One region of the Tumebacillus lipolyticus genome, then DNA from elsewhere that is predicted to be linked to it. Evidence: a T-box and tRNA genes for the amino acid it is inferred to sense, from the RefSeq annotation. Region 1 holds a T-box; the other holds one or more tRNA genes.
What was found. The T-box of region 1 lies ahead of argS (arginine--tRNA ligase). A T-box ahead of a tRNA ligase gene usually reads a tRNA of that ligase, here a tRNA-Arg.
Positions count from the first base shown of each region.

Region 2: it has a tRNA-Arg gene. The T-box ahead of argS (arginine--tRNA ligase) is inferred to sense a tRNA for this amino acid. The anticodon was not compared.

Region 1 covers NZ_JBHUIO010000005.1:306,654-315,783, reverse strand. Annotated here, with positions in the region: gene ACFSOY_RS06780 (cation diffusion facilitator family transporter) at 1-322, shown strand, start outside; gene murC (UDP-N-acetylmuramate--L-alanine ligase) at 463-1,827, shown strand; gene ACFSOY_RS06770 (fumarate hydratase) at 1,976-3,511, shown strand; gene ACFSOY_RS06765 (YkvA family protein) at 3,550-3,789, shown strand; T-box leader at 3,830-4,056, shown strand; gene argS (arginine--tRNA ligase) at 4,118-5,833, shown strand; gene ACFSOY_RS06755 (ATP-binding protein) at 5,988-7,133, shown strand; gene ACFSOY_RS06750 (M2 family metallopeptidase) at 7,175-8,770, opposite strand; gene ACFSOY_RS06745 (hypothetical protein) at 8,867-9,130, shown strand, end outside.
Region 2 covers NZ_JBHUIO010000011.1:431,555-440,684, forward strand. Annotated here, with positions in the region: gene ACFSOY_RS18355 (sugar-binding transcriptional regulator) at 1-964, opposite strand, end outside; gene rpoN (RNA polymerase factor sigma-54) at 1,095-2,441, opposite strand; gene ACFSOY_RS18365 (YetF domain-containing protein) at 2,584-2,775, opposite strand; gene comER (late competence protein ComER) at 2,906-3,736, shown strand; gene thiD (bifunctional hydroxymethylpyrimidine kinase/phosphomethylpyrimidine kinase) at 3,774-4,577, opposite strand; tRNA gene ACFSOY_RS18380 (tRNA-Arg) at 4,714-4,788, shown strand; gene ACFSOY_RS18385 (EAL domain-containing protein) at 4,960-7,386, opposite strand; gene ACFSOY_RS18390 (LTA synthase family protein) at 7,585-9,130, opposite strand, start outside.

The DNA of each region.
Region 1 (9,130 bases):
CTTGAAGACCGCCTACCAGATCTTTCGAGAAGCGGTGCATGCGCTGACCGATGGGTTTGATGAAGCACATCTGAAAGTGTTGGAAGATATGATATTAGGTGTGCCGCAGGTGCACTCGATCGTCGATATCAAGGCGCGCACCTATGGCAGCAACGTATATGTCGATGCGGTGATCGGCGTCGATGAGCGGTTGACGGTCGGCGAATCGCACGATATCACCGAGCAGATCGAAAAGCTGCTGTTCGACAAGGAAAAGATCGAATATGTGCACATCCACGTTGAACCGGTGGATGTTTCTACAGAAAAGAAGGGACACCGCTAGGGCGTCCCTTTTTGATCGCGGGAGACACATGAATGTAATAAATCAACAATTGCATTTTCTTGCTCTTTTGCCCATACTAAGACTGTTGTCCCCATCAAGATGCTTTTGGCGTTTGGGAGAGAATACTGGGAGGTACGTCCATGCAGAAAATCCACTTCGTGGGAATCAAAGGCTCAGGCATAAGTGCGCTCGCGCAAGTGTTCGCACGCATGGGCTGCGAGGTGACCGGTTCGGACACGGACGCGGTATTTTTTACAGATGAACTGTTGCACCAAGCTGGCATCACACAGATCACTGGTCCGTCTGTCGAGAACGTGCAACATGCTGATATCGTCTGCCATTCTCCGGCGTACGGAGATGATCATATCGAGATTCAAAAAGCGAAAGAGCTCGGAATCGAAGTGTTGACCTATCCGCAGATGCTCGGTCGTCTGATGGAAGGCCACAACGAAGCTGCGATCACCGTCTCCGGCACGCACGGGAAGACGACGACCACTTCGATGATCGCCAACATGCTCCTTCAGGCAAAGCATGATCCGCTCGCCATCATCGGGAGCAAAAACTATAACATCGGCTCCAACGCTCGTTTCGGGCACGGGTTTATGGTGGCAGAAGCGTGCGAGTATCGCCGCAGCTTCCTCAATTACAACCCGAAGATCGCCATCGTCAACAACATCGACTTCGACCACCCCGACTATTTCTCCGGGATCGACGATGTGTTTGAGGCGTTTCAGACGTTTGTGGACAAAGTTCCCTCTGACGGAGTCTTGATCACTTGGGGGGATCAGGAGCTTTGCAGGAAGCTCTCCTCCAAGGGTAAGGTGCTCTATTTCGGCTTAAACGATACGAACGATATTTGGGCGACCGATGTTGCCGAACACAGGGGGCTGTTGTCCTTCAACGTCTGGGAGCGCGATCGGCTGCTCGGCAGGCTGGAAGTGCGAGCGATCGGCGAGCACAACGTGCTGAACGTGCTGGCGGTCATCGCCCTTTCGCGAATCTTGCAGATTCCGTTTGAAGCGGTGCGAGCTTCGTTCGCAGAATTTGGAGGAGTCTATCGTCGATTCGACTACCTCGGACAGGTGGAGCAACTGGCGATCTACGATGATTACGCACACCATCCGAGCGAGATCGAAGCGACCTTGCGGGCGGTGCAGCGCTCCTTCCCGGAGGATCATCTGCTCACCGTCTTTCAACCGCACACCATCTCGCGGACGATGGCGTTTCTCGACGAGTTTGCCGACGCGCTGACGCTGTCAGATGAAGTGATGCTGGTCAAAGTGTACCAGTCTGCTCGCGAGAAGAGCGACCGGGCGGAAGAGCTGACCAACCTGCTCGCCGAAAAGATTGCGGAGCGCGGGAAGACGGTGCACCTGGTCAACACGCTGGAGGAAGGTACCGAGTGGATTTTGCAACAGCGCGCGGGCAGCACAGGCTTGGTGCTGACGATGGGCGCAGGCGACATCCGCGGGATCGGGGAACGGCTGATCTCTGTGCACGCATAAGCATGTTCTGGACCGAGGGGAACCTCGGTCTTTTTTGTATCGGTCTGCTGGTAAATTGCAAGATCGAGGGAACTTTTCTATAATGAAGATGTTTGGATACACTTGCGGAGTTTACTGGAAAATGCCTGACAAAGGGGACTAGAGATACATGCAACAATTTCAAGCGAGCATGCTCAAACTGATCATCGAAACATCGACCAACCTGCCGTCCGATGTCCGCAAAGCGGTGATGAAGGCGCGCCTGGAAGAGGAGATGGGCAACCGTTCCTCCCTCGCGCTGGACACGATCGCAGAAAACATCGTGATGGCGCAGGAAGAAGAAGCGCCGATCTGCCAAGACACCGGCATGCCGACCTTCCACCTGCACGTCCCGGTTGGCGCGAACCAGATCGTGATGAAAAAGCAGATCTATGCGGCGATCGAGGAAGCGACCAAGATGGGGAAACTGCGCCCGAACTCGGTCGATTCACTGACCGGCGTAAACTCGGGCAACAACTTAGGCCCGGGCACCCCGGTGATCCACTTCGAGCAATGGGAACGAGATGATATTGAAGTGCAGCTGATCTTGAAGGGCGGCGGCTGTGAGAACAAAAACATTCAGTACGCCCTGCCGACAGAGCTGGACGGGTTGGGCAAAGCGGGCCGCGACCTCGACGGGATCCGCAAGTGCATTCTGCATGCGGTCTATCAGGCACAAGGTCAAGGCTGTTCCGCCGGGTTTATCGGCGTCGGCATCGGCGGCGATCGCACCTCCGGCTACACGCTGGCGAAAGACCAACTGTTCCGCCGCACCGATGATGTCAACCCGATTCCGGAGCTCGCCAAGCTGGAAGAGTATGTGATGGAGACTGCCAACCAGCTGGGCGTCGGCACGATGGGGTTTGGCGGCAAAGTGTCCTTGCTCGGCTGTAAGATCGGCGTGATGAACCGTCTCCCCGCCTCGTTCTACGTGTCTGTCGCCTACAACTGCTGGGCGTTCCGTCGCCTCGGCGTGGTGCTCGATGCGAGCTCGGGCGAGATCAGAGAGTGGCAGTTCCAAGAGTCGGTCGAAGCGTTCGACCTGACCAAAAATGCGGGTGAAACTGACAGCGACGACACCCGCACGGTCGTGCTGCAAGCGCCGATCAGCGAGGAGCAGGTGCGCGATCTGAAGGTGGGCGACGTGGTGATCATCAACGGCGAGATGCACACTGGCCGCGATGCGTTCCACAAATATATGATCGAGCCGGAGCACACCTCCCCGGTCGATCTGAGCGGCGGCGTGATCTACCACTGCGGTCCGGTCATGCTCAAAGATCAACAGGGCGAATGGCATGTCAAAGCGGCCGGCCCGACCACCTCGTCCCGCGAAGAGCCGTATCAGGCGGACATCATCAAGAAGTTTGGCCTGCGCGCGGTGATCGGGAAGGGCGGCATGGGACCGAAGACGCTCAAAGGCTTGCAGGAGCACGGTGCGGTCTACCTGAACGCGATCGGCGGAGCAGCCCAATATTATGCGCGCTGCGTGAAAAAGGTGAACGGTGTCGACTTCCTGGAGTTTGGGATTCCAGAGGCGATGTGGCACCTGCAGGTCGAAGGCTTTGCGGCGATCGTCACGATGGATGCGCACGGCAACTCCTTGCATGCTGACATCGATAACCAATCGCTGCGCAAGCTCTCCGACTTTGCGGAGAAAGTGTTTTAAGTCGAGGGTGAAGATTGATGGGAGAGGGTGCGGCACAGATGAGAGGACCTGGATTTTTTGAAAATGTGGTCGGAATGTTTAAGGACAAGCAAACTCCGGTGCGAGACAAACTGTTGATCGCAGGTGGGGTCGTCTACATCATCTCGCCGATCGATCTGATCCCCGATTTTCTGCTCCTCGTGGGATATGTGGATGACTTCGCCTGCTTGATCGGCACGGTCACCCTGTTTTACAAAACGTACAACCGCTATGTGCGCCGCACTCGCATCGTCGGCTGAGTTGCCGAATCGATCGCTTGGCGCTATAATAGGGACTAAGAAAATGTCAGCGATGAGGAGAGTATCCGCTTGTGGAACTTCAGCGAGTCAGGGAGGGTGGAAGCCTGACAGGGAAGCATGTGGAGAAGCGCACCTCGGAGACGCCGCCTGAACCTTTTGCGTAGGGCGTGCCGGTTCTGCCCGTTACAGCAGATACAGAAGTTGGCTCATCAGCAATGCATGGGCAACAAGAGTGGTACCGCGGGAGCAACAGCTCTCGTCTCTTTACACAGAGACGAGAGCTTTTTTCATTTGAAACTACTATTCTGGTAAAAGGTGAGTGGCTCGTATGATCTACAAAGACAAGATTGCAGCAACGATCGCCCAGGTGGTCGACCTCGAAGTGGAGGCGGTACAGCGGATCCTGGAGACGCCAAAAGATCTGAAGATGGGCGACTTGGCGTTCCCGTGCTTCCAGCTGGCGAAGACGATGCGCAAAGCGCCGCCGATGATCGCAAGCGAAGTTGCCGAGCGACTGACTCCCGCCCTGCAAGCGGCAGGCGTTCCGGTGGGCAGCGTGCAGGTGGTCGGCGCGTACATCAACTTATTCCTCGATCAGCAGGCGGTGGCCAAAGATGTGATCGCGACCATCTTGACCGAAAAGGCGGGCTATGGATCGGCAGACATCGGCGGCGGAGCGCATGTGACGATCGACCTGTCCTCCCCGAACATCGCCAAGCCGTTTTCGATGGGCCATCTGCGCTCGACCGTCATCGGCAACGCGCAGGCCAACCTGTTGGCGAAGATCGGGTACCAGCCGGTGCGGATCAACCACCTCGGCGACTGGGGAACCCAGTTTGGCAAGCTGATCGTCGCCTACAAGAAGTGGGGCAGCGAAGCGGCCGTTCAACAAAACCCGATTCCGGAGCTGCTCAAGCTGTACGTGCAGTTCCACGATGAAGCGAAAGCAGACCCGTCGCTCGAAGATCAAGGCCGCGAGTGGTTTAAAAAGCTGGAGGATGGCGATCAAGAGGCGCAGCAGCTCTGGCAATGGTTCCGCGACGAGTCGCTGAAGGAGTTTAACAAAACGTACGCGCTGATGGGCATCAAGTTCGACTCCCTGCATGGCGAGGCTTTTTACAACGACAAGATGGATCGCGTCGTGAACGAGCTGGAAGCGAAAGGCCTGCTCGTCGAGGATGAGGGCGCGATGGTCGTCAAACTGGATGAGTACGACATGCCGCCTTGCCTGATCAAAAAATCGGACGGTGCAACCCTGTACGCAACGCGCGATCTGGCGGCCGCCCTCTATCGTCAGGACACCTACCAGTTTGCCAAGGCGCTCTATGTGGTCGGCAACGAGCAGCGCCTGCACTTCCGCCAGGTGTTCAAAGTGTTGGAGAAGATGGGATACGGATGGGCGGCAGAGATGCATCACATCCCGTTTGGGATGATGCTCAAAGATGGCAAGAAGATGTCCACCCGCAAAGGCAAGGTCATCCTGCTCGACGAAGTGCTGCAAGCGGCGATCGCCGATGTGAAAAAGGTCATCGCCGAGAAGAACCCCAATCTGGCAAACAAAGACCAGGTGGCCGAACAGGTCGGCGTCGGTGCGATCATCTTCCACGACCTGAAAAACTACCGGATGAACGATATCAACTTCTCGTGGGAAGAGATGCTGACTTTCGAAGGCGAGACAGGGCCTTATGTGCAATACACGCATGCGCGCGCCAACTCGATCCTGCGCAAAGCGGGCTATGTGGAGTCGAGCGATGTGGTGTTGCCGGCAGGGGCGCTCGAAGGGGCGGAAGCGTGGGCGGTGGTTACGCTGTTGCTCAACTTCCCGAACGTGATCAAGCGCGCAGGGGAGGAGTTCGATCCGTCTGCGCTCGGCAAGTGGATCATCGATCTCGCCCAAGCGTTTAACAAGTTCTACGCGAACGTGCGGGTGTTGGCTGAAGAGGAAGCGGTGAAAAATGCTCGTCTGCAGCTGGTGGCAGCCACGGCAACTGTGCTCCACGAGGGGCTGCGTCTGCTCGGGCTGGAAGCTCCTGCTGAGATGTAAGAAGTAAATTTCAATAAGGTTTCCGTAGATCTATTCTTAACCATCACCAGTTTTGTTCACTCATTGTGTACAAAATTTAGAATTACAGAGGAGTTCACCCAAAATATGCCGAATCTCTTTAAGCAGGAGAGGACCTGCTTCAGGGAGGGATTCGATGGATCTGCATATATCCGGTCTGCAATGGGTGATGGTAGCAATGTGCCTGATGACTGCGGCATACTATATTGATCGAACCAGACGTCTAGCCGCACAGGAAACGGCTCAGCGAGCAGGAGCGCTCCTCCACGCCCGCTATCGCTATGTGATCGAAGCAGATCCTCGAGCGATTTTGCTGTTTCAGCCCGACTTTACCTTGCTGGAGATCAATCAAAAGGGACGGGAATGGATCAAGAGCTCACAGAGCGAGCTGCAAGGCCAGAGCGCGCTCGATGTGCTGTCCCGCCTGCAGGTGGAGAACCCGCAGGAATTGCTCGATCAGATCTTGGCGCGCGGTGCGATCGAACTGAAAGTTGGCGAGCGCATCCTCAGCGATTTTGAATGGTCCGATCTGTATGACGAAAAGGGTGGTCGCGTCGGAGGTGTCCTCTGCTTTCGCGATGTGACAGAGGAGAAGAAGTTCCAGCGCGAGATCATCCAATCGGAAAAATTGGCGGTCGTCGGCCAACTGGCGGCGGCGACCGCTCATGAGATTCGCAATCCGCTGACCTCGATCAAGGGGTTTCTCCAGCTGTTGGAGCACCGCTTGAAGACGATGGAGCAGGAGAGCGAGATAAAGGAGTACACGCGGATCATGGTCGAAGAGGTGGATCGGATGGAGAAGATCATTCGCGATTTTCTGCTGATGACCAAGCCGAGCGATGTGATTCGCGAGCAGGCTTGTCTGAACTCGGTGATCGAGCGGGTGTTGGTGCTCGTGCAAAACCAGGCGATCCTGCGCAACATTCAGGTGGTCACCGATCTGACCAAGCTGTCGCACGTTTTGATGCACAAAGAGGCGATCCAGCAGGTGGTGCTCAACCTGATGCAAAACGCGCTGGAAGCGATGAACGTAGGCGGAACGCTGACCGTGCAGACAAAAGAGGAGGACAAGCATGTCGTCCTGCTGGTGATCGACACGGGGATCGGCATGACAGACGAGGAGCTGCAGAACCTCGGCAGCCCGTTCTACTCGACCAAGACGGAGGGGACGGGGCTCGGTCTGACCGTCTCTTCGAAGATCATCAGGGAGCATCGCGGGCAGATCGATGTCCAATCGAAAAAAGGGGTAGGGACGACGATCGCGATTCGCTTGCCCAAATAAAAAAGGGTGGGGCAAGCGCCCCACCCTTTTTCTGTCTGCGATCAAGCTTGTACAAACTGGTGGACGAAATGTTTCGGTGTGAGCGGTTCGCCGGTCGCCTTCTCGATCATCTCGTTCCAATGCCAGCGCGAGCCCGGCTTGAAGACGCGCTCGGTCAGCCAGGCGCCGATGCGCTCGTCCCCGGTGATCGAGTTGATGTCGAGCTCTTGCTCAAGCGAAGCTTGCAGCTGCGATGCGGTCAGCTCGCCCAACATGTAGTTCTGGTAATAGACGGGTACGATCGCCAGGTGAATTTTGGCCGCCCAGTCTGGCTGGTTGCGATCTGCTGGACGGGTGACGAGCTGGAAGCGCTCCACATAGTCCCACCACAGCTTGTTCAGATCTTGGTCAGGGTTGTTGTACATATCGCGCTCAAAATGGGTCATGACCAGATTCCAGCGCACAAAGATCAACATCGTGCGGGTGAGCTGGCGGTTGAACGCATCTTCCAGCGCTTTCGCCTCCTCCGCAGGGACGCCGGCGATCTTGATCAGCCAATCGGCGCTTTTCGTCAGGCGCCCGAACAGCATGGCGATCGCCTCGGTGGTCAAGGTGTGCGCGCAGTCGCGCAACACGTAAGGGAGGCTCGGATCGTTGTAGTAATCATAGACGGCGTGTCCCGCTTCGTGCAGCATCGTCGACATCCAGTAGTCGTTGTTGCGCACGTTGCAGAGCATCCGCGTGTCGCCTTCACGGTCGATGTTGGTGCAGTAGGCGTGCTGATATTTGCCTTCCCGCTCGAACAGGTCCGAATTGTCGATGATCTTCTGCATGTCGGTCAGCCCGATGCTGTCAAAATACGATTTGGTCAGGGTGACAACATCCTGGTGCTCAAAATATTTGTCGAGGTTGAGGTCTGAGGAGACGGGCACCTCTTGGAAGAACGGGTCCGAATAGTGCCAGGGGCGCATCTCGGAAGGCTCGATGCCATAGCGCTCGGCGAGCTCCTCATCGAGCGACCGCTTCATCTCCTTGTAGGGGGCGAGCGTCGCCCGCTCCAGCTCGCCGAGCAGGGTGAACAGCTCTTGCTCATCGAGCTCTTGCAGGGTCAGGTTCATCGTGTAGAAGTTTTCGTAGCCGAACTTTTTGGCCAGCTCGTTGCGGAACTTGACCACCTCGATCACCTTGTCTCCCACGACGGTGCCGATCTGTTTGGAGCCTTCCCAGGCAGCTTTGCGCTTCTCGTTGTCCGTCTCGGTGCGCAGCAGCTCATTCACTTCGTTGTCCGATTTTTTCTCGCCGTCGATCGTGGCACGGAACGTGTTGTACACGCCTTCGATCTCCGTCTCTATCCGAACGAGCTTCTCGATGTCCGCATCATCCATCTGCTGCTGTTGGCACAGATTATAGAGCAGGACGAGCTGGCGCGCGAGCAGCGGGTCGGTCACGCCGCCGCTCTCTTTCAAGCGCTTGAGCTCCGCAAACGCTTCGCGGTCGGCCAGCAGTTTCAGATAGTCGGACTTGAGCGCGCTGTAGCGCTCATCCGCCTCGGTGTTGCCCGTCGTGGTCGCTTCCCAATAGGCGATGTTAAAGGCGATGGTCAGCTCACGGTATTGGGGAACGAACCGATCCAAAAATTGTTGCATCTCGGTGTTCAATGTATATCCTCCTTCGTCACTCAAAAATTTGGAAATGGGATACCTTATTGTACCATAAGAGTTGGGGGAATTTTCAAGCAAAGGGAGGGATCTATGGTGTTCGATCCGACCATCTATGACAATCTGAAAGTGGTGTTTGAAGGAGCTTTGTACGATCTGGATCGCACAGGTCGCATCCTGATCGTCGGGAGGGAAGATCTGGTCGATCTCGCCTCGATGTCGCGCAGGTTTGCGATGCGGATGGAGAAGCAGCAGGATGCGACCTGCCAAGCGAAGCTGGAGCTGTCGTCCAACCTGGTCGATTTTGCCTCGGAGCTGCGCCGGATGAGGTTGGCAGATGAGGTGCCAGGGTCGCGCTTG
Region 2 (9,130 bases), on a different contig from region 1:
CGTAAGCGACAGCGGAGATCGCCTTCGCTTTGCTGCTTCCGCCTGCGACCGCAACCACTCGCTCGATTCGCTTCAGATCGCTCAGGCGCAATCCGACCGTGTTCATCGCATAGATGATGTTTCCGAGCTCGTCAAAATAGTAGCCGAACGCTTCGGCGATCCCCCCGTGCGATTCGATCTGCTCGATGCTCTTCGCCGTAAGCCGCCTGCGCTTGGCCATGGGGATAGCTTGCCCGATGCCATGAAGGACAATCCGAGCGGAGCGCAGTCGGGAAAGCGTATCCTGAATCGGCGGATCGTATGTCAGCGATTGCAGCGCTTCATCGCTCAACACGTCGGGCGCATGCAACAGGCGATAGGTGCCGCCGAGCTGACCGGCGATTCTCGCGGCGATCGCGTTCGCCTGAAACTCCATGTGCTCGCCTACCCCGCCGCGAGCGGGAAGCACTTCGACGCTGAGCTTGGTGCGCGCGATCGAGTCGGCGACGGTCGCGATCGTCGTCCCGCCGGTCACCGCCAAGATGTCGCCCGGCTGAAGCGTTCGCGTCAGCCAGTCTGCCGCCGCATGTCCGATCGCCTTTTTGACGAACGGGTCTGCATCCGCATCGCCGGCGACGATCCGCACTTCCTTCAGCCCCAGCCGTTCAGCCAGGCGGCGCTCCTTCTCCGCCAACCCTTCCGCCTCGCGGATCACGTCTGCCAGCTGTGCAAGCAGGTTGAAGCCGCGTTCGGTCAGGTGCATCCCCACCGTCTCGGCGACGATCAGTCCGCCGTCTTTCAGCAGATCGACCTCGGCGCGGAGAATGCGCTCTGTCGTCTGCAACTGCTGCGCCAACGCCCTTCGTCCGATCGGCTGGGTCAGCGAGAGATGATAGAGGATGCGATAGCGCTTTTTCATCGTTTCGATCAGATCGGGGACCAGCTGTTGCTGCAGTTCCAGCAGATGGTTTGGCACTGCGTTCATCCTTCCTGCATCTTCCTTTAAGGGACAAAAAATGTCCCGTGTATACTTTTTACGTCCCACAAGCTTGGAAAAAAATGCAGACGCGAAGTCTGCTCACTTTTATTTTATCCAAAGACTGGTCATTTCGCAACTACTCTGCATACCGCTTTCGCTGTGACGAGGACGGGATGTGCTCTTCCTCCCGATATTTGGCGACCGTTCGTCTGGCGATCTCGATCCCTTTTTCCTGCAACAGTTCGGCCAGCTTCTGGTCGCTGAGCGGCTTCTGCTGATTCTCTTCCTGCACCAGCCGTTTGATCTCCGACTTGATGCTCTCCGCCGAAGCGCTTTCCCCAGACGATGTCTGCACGCCCGATCCGAAAAAATATTTCAGTTCAAACACGCCGCGCGGGGTCTGCGCATATTTGCCCGTGGTGGCGCGGGAGACGGTCGATTCGTGCAACCCGACCTTTTCTGCCACATGGCGGAGCGTCATCGGTTTCAACCTGCGCACCCCCTCCTCGAAAAAGGAGCGCTGCAGTTCGACGATCGCCGTCGTGACATTGAAGATCGTCTGCCGGCGCTGCTCGATCGATTTGAGCAGCCAGAGCGCACCGCTCAGCTTGCTTGCGATATAGTCTTTCGTCTCCTTGTGCAAATCGCCTTTGGCAAGCAGCAGGTTGCGATAGAACTCGTTGATCGTAAGCCTCGGCATCGACCTTTCGTTCACGATGACCACATAGTCGCGACCGACTCGCTCCACCGTCACATCGGGGATGATGTAAGCGGGCGTTTCGATCGAGTGCATGCGGCCTGGCTTCGGGTCGAGCGTTTTCAGCAGATCGACCATTCGCTGCACATCTGATGGCGAAACGCCGAGCCGAGTGGCCACCCGCGTGATCTTGCCCTGGGCGACATCTTCGAGATAGTGATCGATCAGCAGGTAGATCGCTTGGGGCACCTCGCGCTTCTCCGCCAGCTGCAGGCGGAGGCATTCTGCAAGGTTGCGCGCGCCGACGCCGGTCGGCTCCAAGCTCTGCACGTGCTGAAGCGCCTGCAGCACGCGCTCCGCACTCACGGAGAGCGCCTGTGCACACTCTTCGAGCGACAGGGTGAGGTAGCCGTTGCTGTCGAGGTTGCCGATCAGATAGCGGCCGATGCGCAGCACCTCCTGATGCAGCGGCAACAGCCGAAACTGCTTTTCCAGATGCTCGTGGAGGGTCACCCCTTGGCGAATCCCTTCCTGCGTCTCATCGGTCGCAGTTCCTGCATACCCTGACGAGGCGTGCGGGAGCTCCTTGTTCCGCAGCTCCTTGGCAAGCTCGGCCCAATCGAAGGTGGGCTCCACCTCCAACACCGGATTCTGCTGCGTTTCGCTTTCCAGATAGTCGAGCAATTCCAGCGATGAGAACTGCAAGACGGTGATCGCTTGGCGAAGTTCAGGTGTCATGACCAACTTCTGCGTCTGCTCCTGCCACAGGCCAAATCCCATCTGCATCTCTCTCGCCCCCTTCGCTGTTTTCCTGTTTACCAGTGTAGCAAAACAGAAAAGGAAAAGCGATTCCTCGATTTTGTCATTCTGCGCCCGTCACTCATACTTGATAGCCATACCTGACAGCCGCACCCGACGGCCAGATCTGTCAATCGTAGAGCACATGGACGCGCCCGATCGGGTCGAGCAATGCATATCGGACATCCCTGACATCATAGATTTGCAATTGGGAGAGCATTTCGCGCACCCACGGTTCAGACTTGCCGAGCCGCATCAAGTTCTCATACACCAGTTTTCCGTGCCGGACGAGATGCATGGGCTTTGCGAGTTCTTCCTCCATCGCTCATCATCCTTTCGCTGTTCGGTACTTTTTTCTAGCTTGCCACGAACCTGCGAAAAAATTCATCGGAATCAGCCGATGATGGGTTCGAATATGCTCAAGTATAGACATTTTGAAGGAGGAGACCGCCTTGCGGATTGGATTTATCGGTACAGGAAGTATGGGAAGCATGTTGATCCGCTCGTTTCTCCAATCAACGCCCTCTTCGGATCTGCAGATCGTCGCCTGCAACCGAAGTCCTGAAAAATTGGCCCACCTCACCGCTCGCTATCCGCAGGTGGAGACGGCCGCAACCCCCGAAGAGACCGTTTCCCGCTCTTCGATCGTCTTCTTGTGCGTGAAGCCAAACGATGCGATGGGTGTCATACAGCAAGTGCTGCCCTACTTGCAGGAACAGCATTATTTTATTTCGATCAACAGCGCGGTGATGCTCGACGAGATGGAGGCGCTCCTGCCCTGTCGCGTGTCAAAGGTGATCCCCTCGCTCACGCAGGTCGCGCTCTCCGGCGTCAGCTTGGTGATGCACGGCAGCCGCATGTCACACGAGGAGCGCCGCTTTGTCGATAGCTGGCTGGAGCGGATCTCCAAGCCGATCATCGTCGAAGAGGGGGACCTGCGCGTCTGCTCCGACCTCTCCTCCTGCGGGCCTGCCTTTCTGGCGGTGATGTTGCGCGAGTTTGCGATGGCGGCGGTGCGCCAAGGGGGGATCTCCCGCGATCTGGCCGATGAGTTGGTCAAAGAGATGGCGCGAGGTACGGGGAAGTTGCTGACGGAGGAAGGGTTTGAGTTTGAGGACATCATCCGCCGCGTGGCGGTGCCTGGGGGAATCACAGCCGAAGGGATCAAGGTGCTGCACCCTTCGCTGCACGGGGTGTTCGATCAGCTGCTGGTGACCACCCGCTCCAAAGCGAAGCATCACGGGGTGCCGCCCACCGAGCGTCCACAGGATTGCGAACGATAAAAAAGCGGGGTCCGGTCAGACCCCGCATCGCGTATGCTCATTTTTGTAGCGCGCGCTGCCCGTACGCCCAGTGATTGGTCGGCCCGTGGCCGTTTCCGATCCCCAGCGTCTCGCGGATCGCGCAGGTGATAAACTCTTTCGCCGTCTCCACCGCCGCTTGCACGGAGCGACCTTTGGCCAGCTCAGCGGTGATCGCAGCGGAGAAGGTGCAGCCGGTGCCGTGCGTATGCTTGGTCTGATGGCGCAGAGAGACGAACTGCACAAACGTCTCGCCATCGTACAGAACGTCGAGCGCATCGCCTTCGAGGTGACCGCCTTTGACCACCACATAGCGGACGCCAAAACTGTGGATGCGCTTGGCCGCCTCTCGCATCTCTTCGACGGTGCGAATGTCGCGGCCGGTCAGCACTTCCGCTTCCGGCAGGTTCGGCGTGATCACCGTAGCCAGCGGCAGCAGCTGCCGGATCAGCGCTTGCTGCGAATCCTGTTCGAGCAGGCGGGCGCCGCCTTTGGCGACCATCACCGGGTCGACGACAAGGTTGGGAATGTTGTTTTCTTTGATCTTGCGCGCGACCGTCTCGATGATCGGCACTTGGGACAGCATGCCCGTCTTGACCGCGTCGATCCCGATGTCCTGCGCCACCGCATCGATCTGCTTTTCGATCGCTTCCAGCGGCAGGTTGTAAATGCCGTGGACGCCGAGCGTGTTTTGCGCGGTGATGGCGGTGAGTGCGCTCATGCCGTAGACGCCGAGCACAGTGAACGTTTTCAAGTCTGCCTGGATTCCGGCACCGCCGCCAGAATCGCTTCCTGCTATTGTAAGAGCACGAGATACAGTCATTCTCTGATCCCCTCCATTCGGTGCTCCATCCATTTTACCAGCAGCTGCGGAAAGTTCCCAGTTGCTTTTTACTGGGTGATGATGTATCATAGCAATTGTTCCTCTGCGGAACATTTTGTCTCGCAGACTTGTTGATGCACCCGTGGTCCAATGGATAGGACGTAGGTCTCCGGAACCTGAGGTCGGGGTTCGATCCCCTGCGGGTGCGCCAGATTATAAAGAGCAAGCCTCCACATCTGTGGAGGCTTTTTTTGTGCGATTCAATCGATTATTTTTCATAGGAGATCATCTACGTTTTCATCAGATATCGTTGCTCACATGATCGTTTCACCGCCGCCCGCAGCGGTTCGCCAAGCATCGCGGGCGGCGCTGTTCCCCTCATTCACACCCCGACCTGCTCCGCGCGCAACAGCTGCTCGATCTCCCCTTCCGGCAATGGGCGGGAGAAGAGATAGCCTTGCGCATCATCACAGCCGTGCGATTTCAGGTACTCCTTTTGCGCTTCTGTCTCCACCCCTTCGGCGGTGACCTTCAGGTGCAAGCTGTGCGCCATCAGCAGGATGGTGTTGACGATCGCCGAATCGTTCTCATCCGCCCCGATGTCGCTGACGAACGAACGGTCGATCTTCAGCCGATCGATCGGGAATTTTTTCAAATAGCTCAGCGAGCTGTAGCCGGTGCCAAAATCGTCGATCCCGATCTGAATGCCCAAGCCCTTCAGCTTTTGCAGCGTGAGCAGCGACTGCTCCAGATCCATCGTCATGCTCTCGGTGATCTCAAGCTCCAAGTCGGCCGGATCGAGACCGGTCTCCGCCAGGACGCTGGCGACCGTATCGGACAGATCGTCCCGTCGAAACTGGCGCATCGACAGGTTGACGCCCATGCGCAGCTTTTGCAGTCCTCGCTCCTGCCAGCGCTTGTTGGTCTGGCAGGCGGTTCGCAACACCCATTCGCCGAGCGGAACGATCAGCCCGGTCTCCTCGGCGAGCGGGATGAATTTGTTCGGCGGCACCAATCCCAGCTCCGGATGGTTCCAGCGCACCAGCGCTTCCACCCCTTTGATCCGCATCGTCGCCAGGTTGATCTGCGGCTGGTACCACAGCACAAATTCCTCCCGCTCCAGCGCCTTGCGCAGGTCTGTCTCCAACACCATGCGCTCATACGCTTTGGTGTCCATCGACGGGTCGTACAGGCGGAACGTGTTGCCATGCTCTTTGGCGCGGTACATCGCCGTGTCTGCGTTGCGAATCAGTCCGACCGCGTCGTTCGCCTCACCCGGATAGAGCGCGACGCCGACCGATGCGGTCAGATGCACCTCATGGCCGGCCAACACGAGCGGCTGGTCGATCAGATCGCACACCTCCTGCGCCCGCGCTTTCACCTCGTCGATCGAGCTGAGCTTCGGAAACAGCAGGGTGAACTCATCGCCGCCAAAGCGCGCGACCAGCACGCTGTCGCCATATGCGGTGGTCAGCCGCCTGCCGATCGCGCGGATCAGTCGATCGCCAAACGTATGGCTGAGCGAATCGTTAAAATTTTTGAAGCGGTCGATGTCGAGCAGCATGATCGCAACATGATGGTGCTCCCCGCCCACCTCTTCGAGCGCCTTGTTCAGCAGGTCGAACGACAGGCGGCGGTTCGGCAGCCCGGTCAGATCGTCATGGTAGGCCATGTGCGACATCGCGCGCTCCGCCTTCTTCTTCTCCGAGATGTCCTGCGCGATCGCAAAGACGCCGTTCACTTCCTCTTCGACGAGGTTCGGCACCAGCGTGACCAAGATTTCCGCGCGATGTCCCGCTTTGTGCATGATCGAGATCTCCGCATTTTGCGACTCCCCGTTCAACACGCGGTGGTACAGCTCTCTGGTCTTCTCCACATCTTCCGGCACGACAAACGTCATCACGTTGATTCGCATCAGCTGCGCTTCCGTATAGCCGAGCATCTGCTCCGCCTGCGGATTGGCCTCGACAAAAAAGCCCCGTCGATCGACCGTAAAGATCGCGTCCGGATTGTTTTCGAACAAAGACTGGTACCGGCGCTCGCTCTCATTCAGTCGCGCCCGCTGCTTGACCAGACGCTTGTCCACCATCGTGGTGATCACCACCACCCCGAGCAAAAACAGCGTAACTCCGCCGAGCAGGTAGGCGAGGACCATGTTGTTCATCATGCTGTCAGGGTGCTCCATCATCTGATCGCTGTGCGAAAAGATGGCAGCCGCCATCCCCGTGTAATGCATGCCGGAGATCGCACCGCCCATCACCAGCGAGCTGACGATCTTGCGCCCACCCACTCGTCCGCCGTTCTGATCGTTTCGCAGGCGGAAGATGATCGCCAAGGCAGCAAAAGAAGCGCCGATCGCGATCAGCACCGACGCTGCCAGCAGCAGTGGATCATACTGCAGATGCGCTTCCATCTGCATCGCAAACATCCCGGTGTAATGCATCGTCGAGATCCCCGCACCCATCAGCAGACTGCCGCCGAGCAGTTGCCTGAAGACGAGCGTCGGTCGGCTGACCAGATACAGCGCGAGAAAGGATGCGATGATCGCCGGCAAGACGGACAGGATGACCACCCACAGGTTGTAGGTCACCTCCACCTGCAGACGAAAGGCGAGCATCGCGACGAAGTGCATCGACCAGATGCCCAGCCCGAGCGCAGTCGCCCCTCCGACCAACCAATACTTGCGCGCCGTCCCGCGGGCTACGGTGACGCGGCCTCCCAAGCTCAGCGCCATGTGTGAAGCGAACACCGCGATCAAAATGGATAAGACCACGATCGCCGGATCGTAACTCCCTACCAATTCATACATACGATTGTCTCTCCCCTGTCTCCCCCGAGACCACTCATGCCCTCCGTTTTAATCGGTTTTTGCATTTGTTGCAACACCCCGTTTAAACAAAGAACAAACTGACTAACTGTCAAAACCAATGTAGCATGAATTGTCCGCTTTTTAAATGAGTAAGTTGTCGCGTTTTGCTCGTTCTTTTGTTGAAGCGCAGAACTGTGATTATTCTCCGGCGATTTGGGGCAACGCATCGCTGCGCAAGATCAGGTCGGACATCTGGAACTCCCATTTGGCTCGCTTCCAGCCGGGCTGACAGGTTTGCACAGGCAGGAGTGCGCCGCCGGCGCTTCGATCATGACAAGCGCCGTGCTCAAAAATACCGTCCTGGCTGGCGATGTAGAACAGCCGGTCGGTGACATACGTGCCCGCTTGCGTGTAAAAGCGAAAGGCGGAGAACCCGTCGCCTGCGCCGACGTTGAGCAGGTCTTGACCGAAATAGAACATCTTCTCCTTCTCCAACCCGAGCAGATTGGCCAAGGTCGGCAGCAGGTCCATCTGACCGCCGCTGACATGTCTGACCCCAGCGGGCGATCCGCTCGGCAGTCGCAGCCAGAGCGGTACGCGCTTCTGTTCGTGGTAGAGATAGTTGTCGATCTCTCGGTCGGTGCCCATAAATCGACCGATCTCCTTTTTGTCGAGCCCGTTGGCAAAATGGTCTCCATAGACGACAAACAAAGAGTTGTTCATGATCCCGAGCTCTTTGAGCTTGGCGATCAGCTCGCCGAGCGCGCGATCCGCATAATGCTGTGCGTGCAGATAGTCGGTAAACAGCTCGCTGTAGGCGTGCGGAGGGATGACCAACTCTTTTTTTGCATCTGGCAGCTTGTAGGTGTGGTGACCGGACAGCGTGATGAAAAAGGAAAGGAACGGCTGTGACGACCGTTTGATCACATCGAGCGCCTGCCGATAGACAACCTGATCGGAGGGCCCCCAGCCGATGATATCCTCCTGGGAAAAGTAGTTTTGGGAGAAAAACTTATCGAACCCCTCCGCTTTGTACATGTTGGCGCGGTTGTAAAAATCTTGCTTGTAGCTGTGAAACACATAGGAAGAGTACCCTTGCTCTTTGAGCAGGGTCGGCAAAGAGCGGTAGTGGTTGTCCGCTTTTAGCGAATACACCGCACTTCCCTCCAGCGGATAGAGCGAATTGAACGTCATAAATTCGGCGTCTGACGTGTTGCCCACCCCGACTTGGGCGAAGTAGTTGTCAAAATACAGCGATTCGTTGACCAATCGGTTGAGGTTGGGCGTCACCTCTTGGCCGTTGACGGTGCGGCCGATCAGAAACCCTTGCAACGCCTCCATCTGCACGATGATCAGATTCTTCCCCTTCGCCGCGGCGAACAGCTCCTGCTGCTGTTGCTTTCTGTGCAAGTCCATCCAAGTTTTCAGCAGGTTGACTTCCGCTTCTGTCACCTTCTCCGTGTTCGGATCGCGCAGGTAGTTGAACAGATCGACCGCATGATAGTTTAAGATGCCCATGTTCCGCAGCAGAGCCTCGTTCGTGTACAGCTCCTGAAACGCCCCTTTGCCAAAGCGCAGGGCGAGCACCGTTCCTTGCACCAGCAGCAGCGCCGCACTGCCGACGAGGATCGCCCGCGAGAGCCGCCGGCGCTCCCACGGCCAGCGCGCACTGACGACGAGCCGCTCTTTGCCCGCCATCAGCAAAAAGGGGATCAAAAACAAAAAGTCGCCAAACAACAGCAGA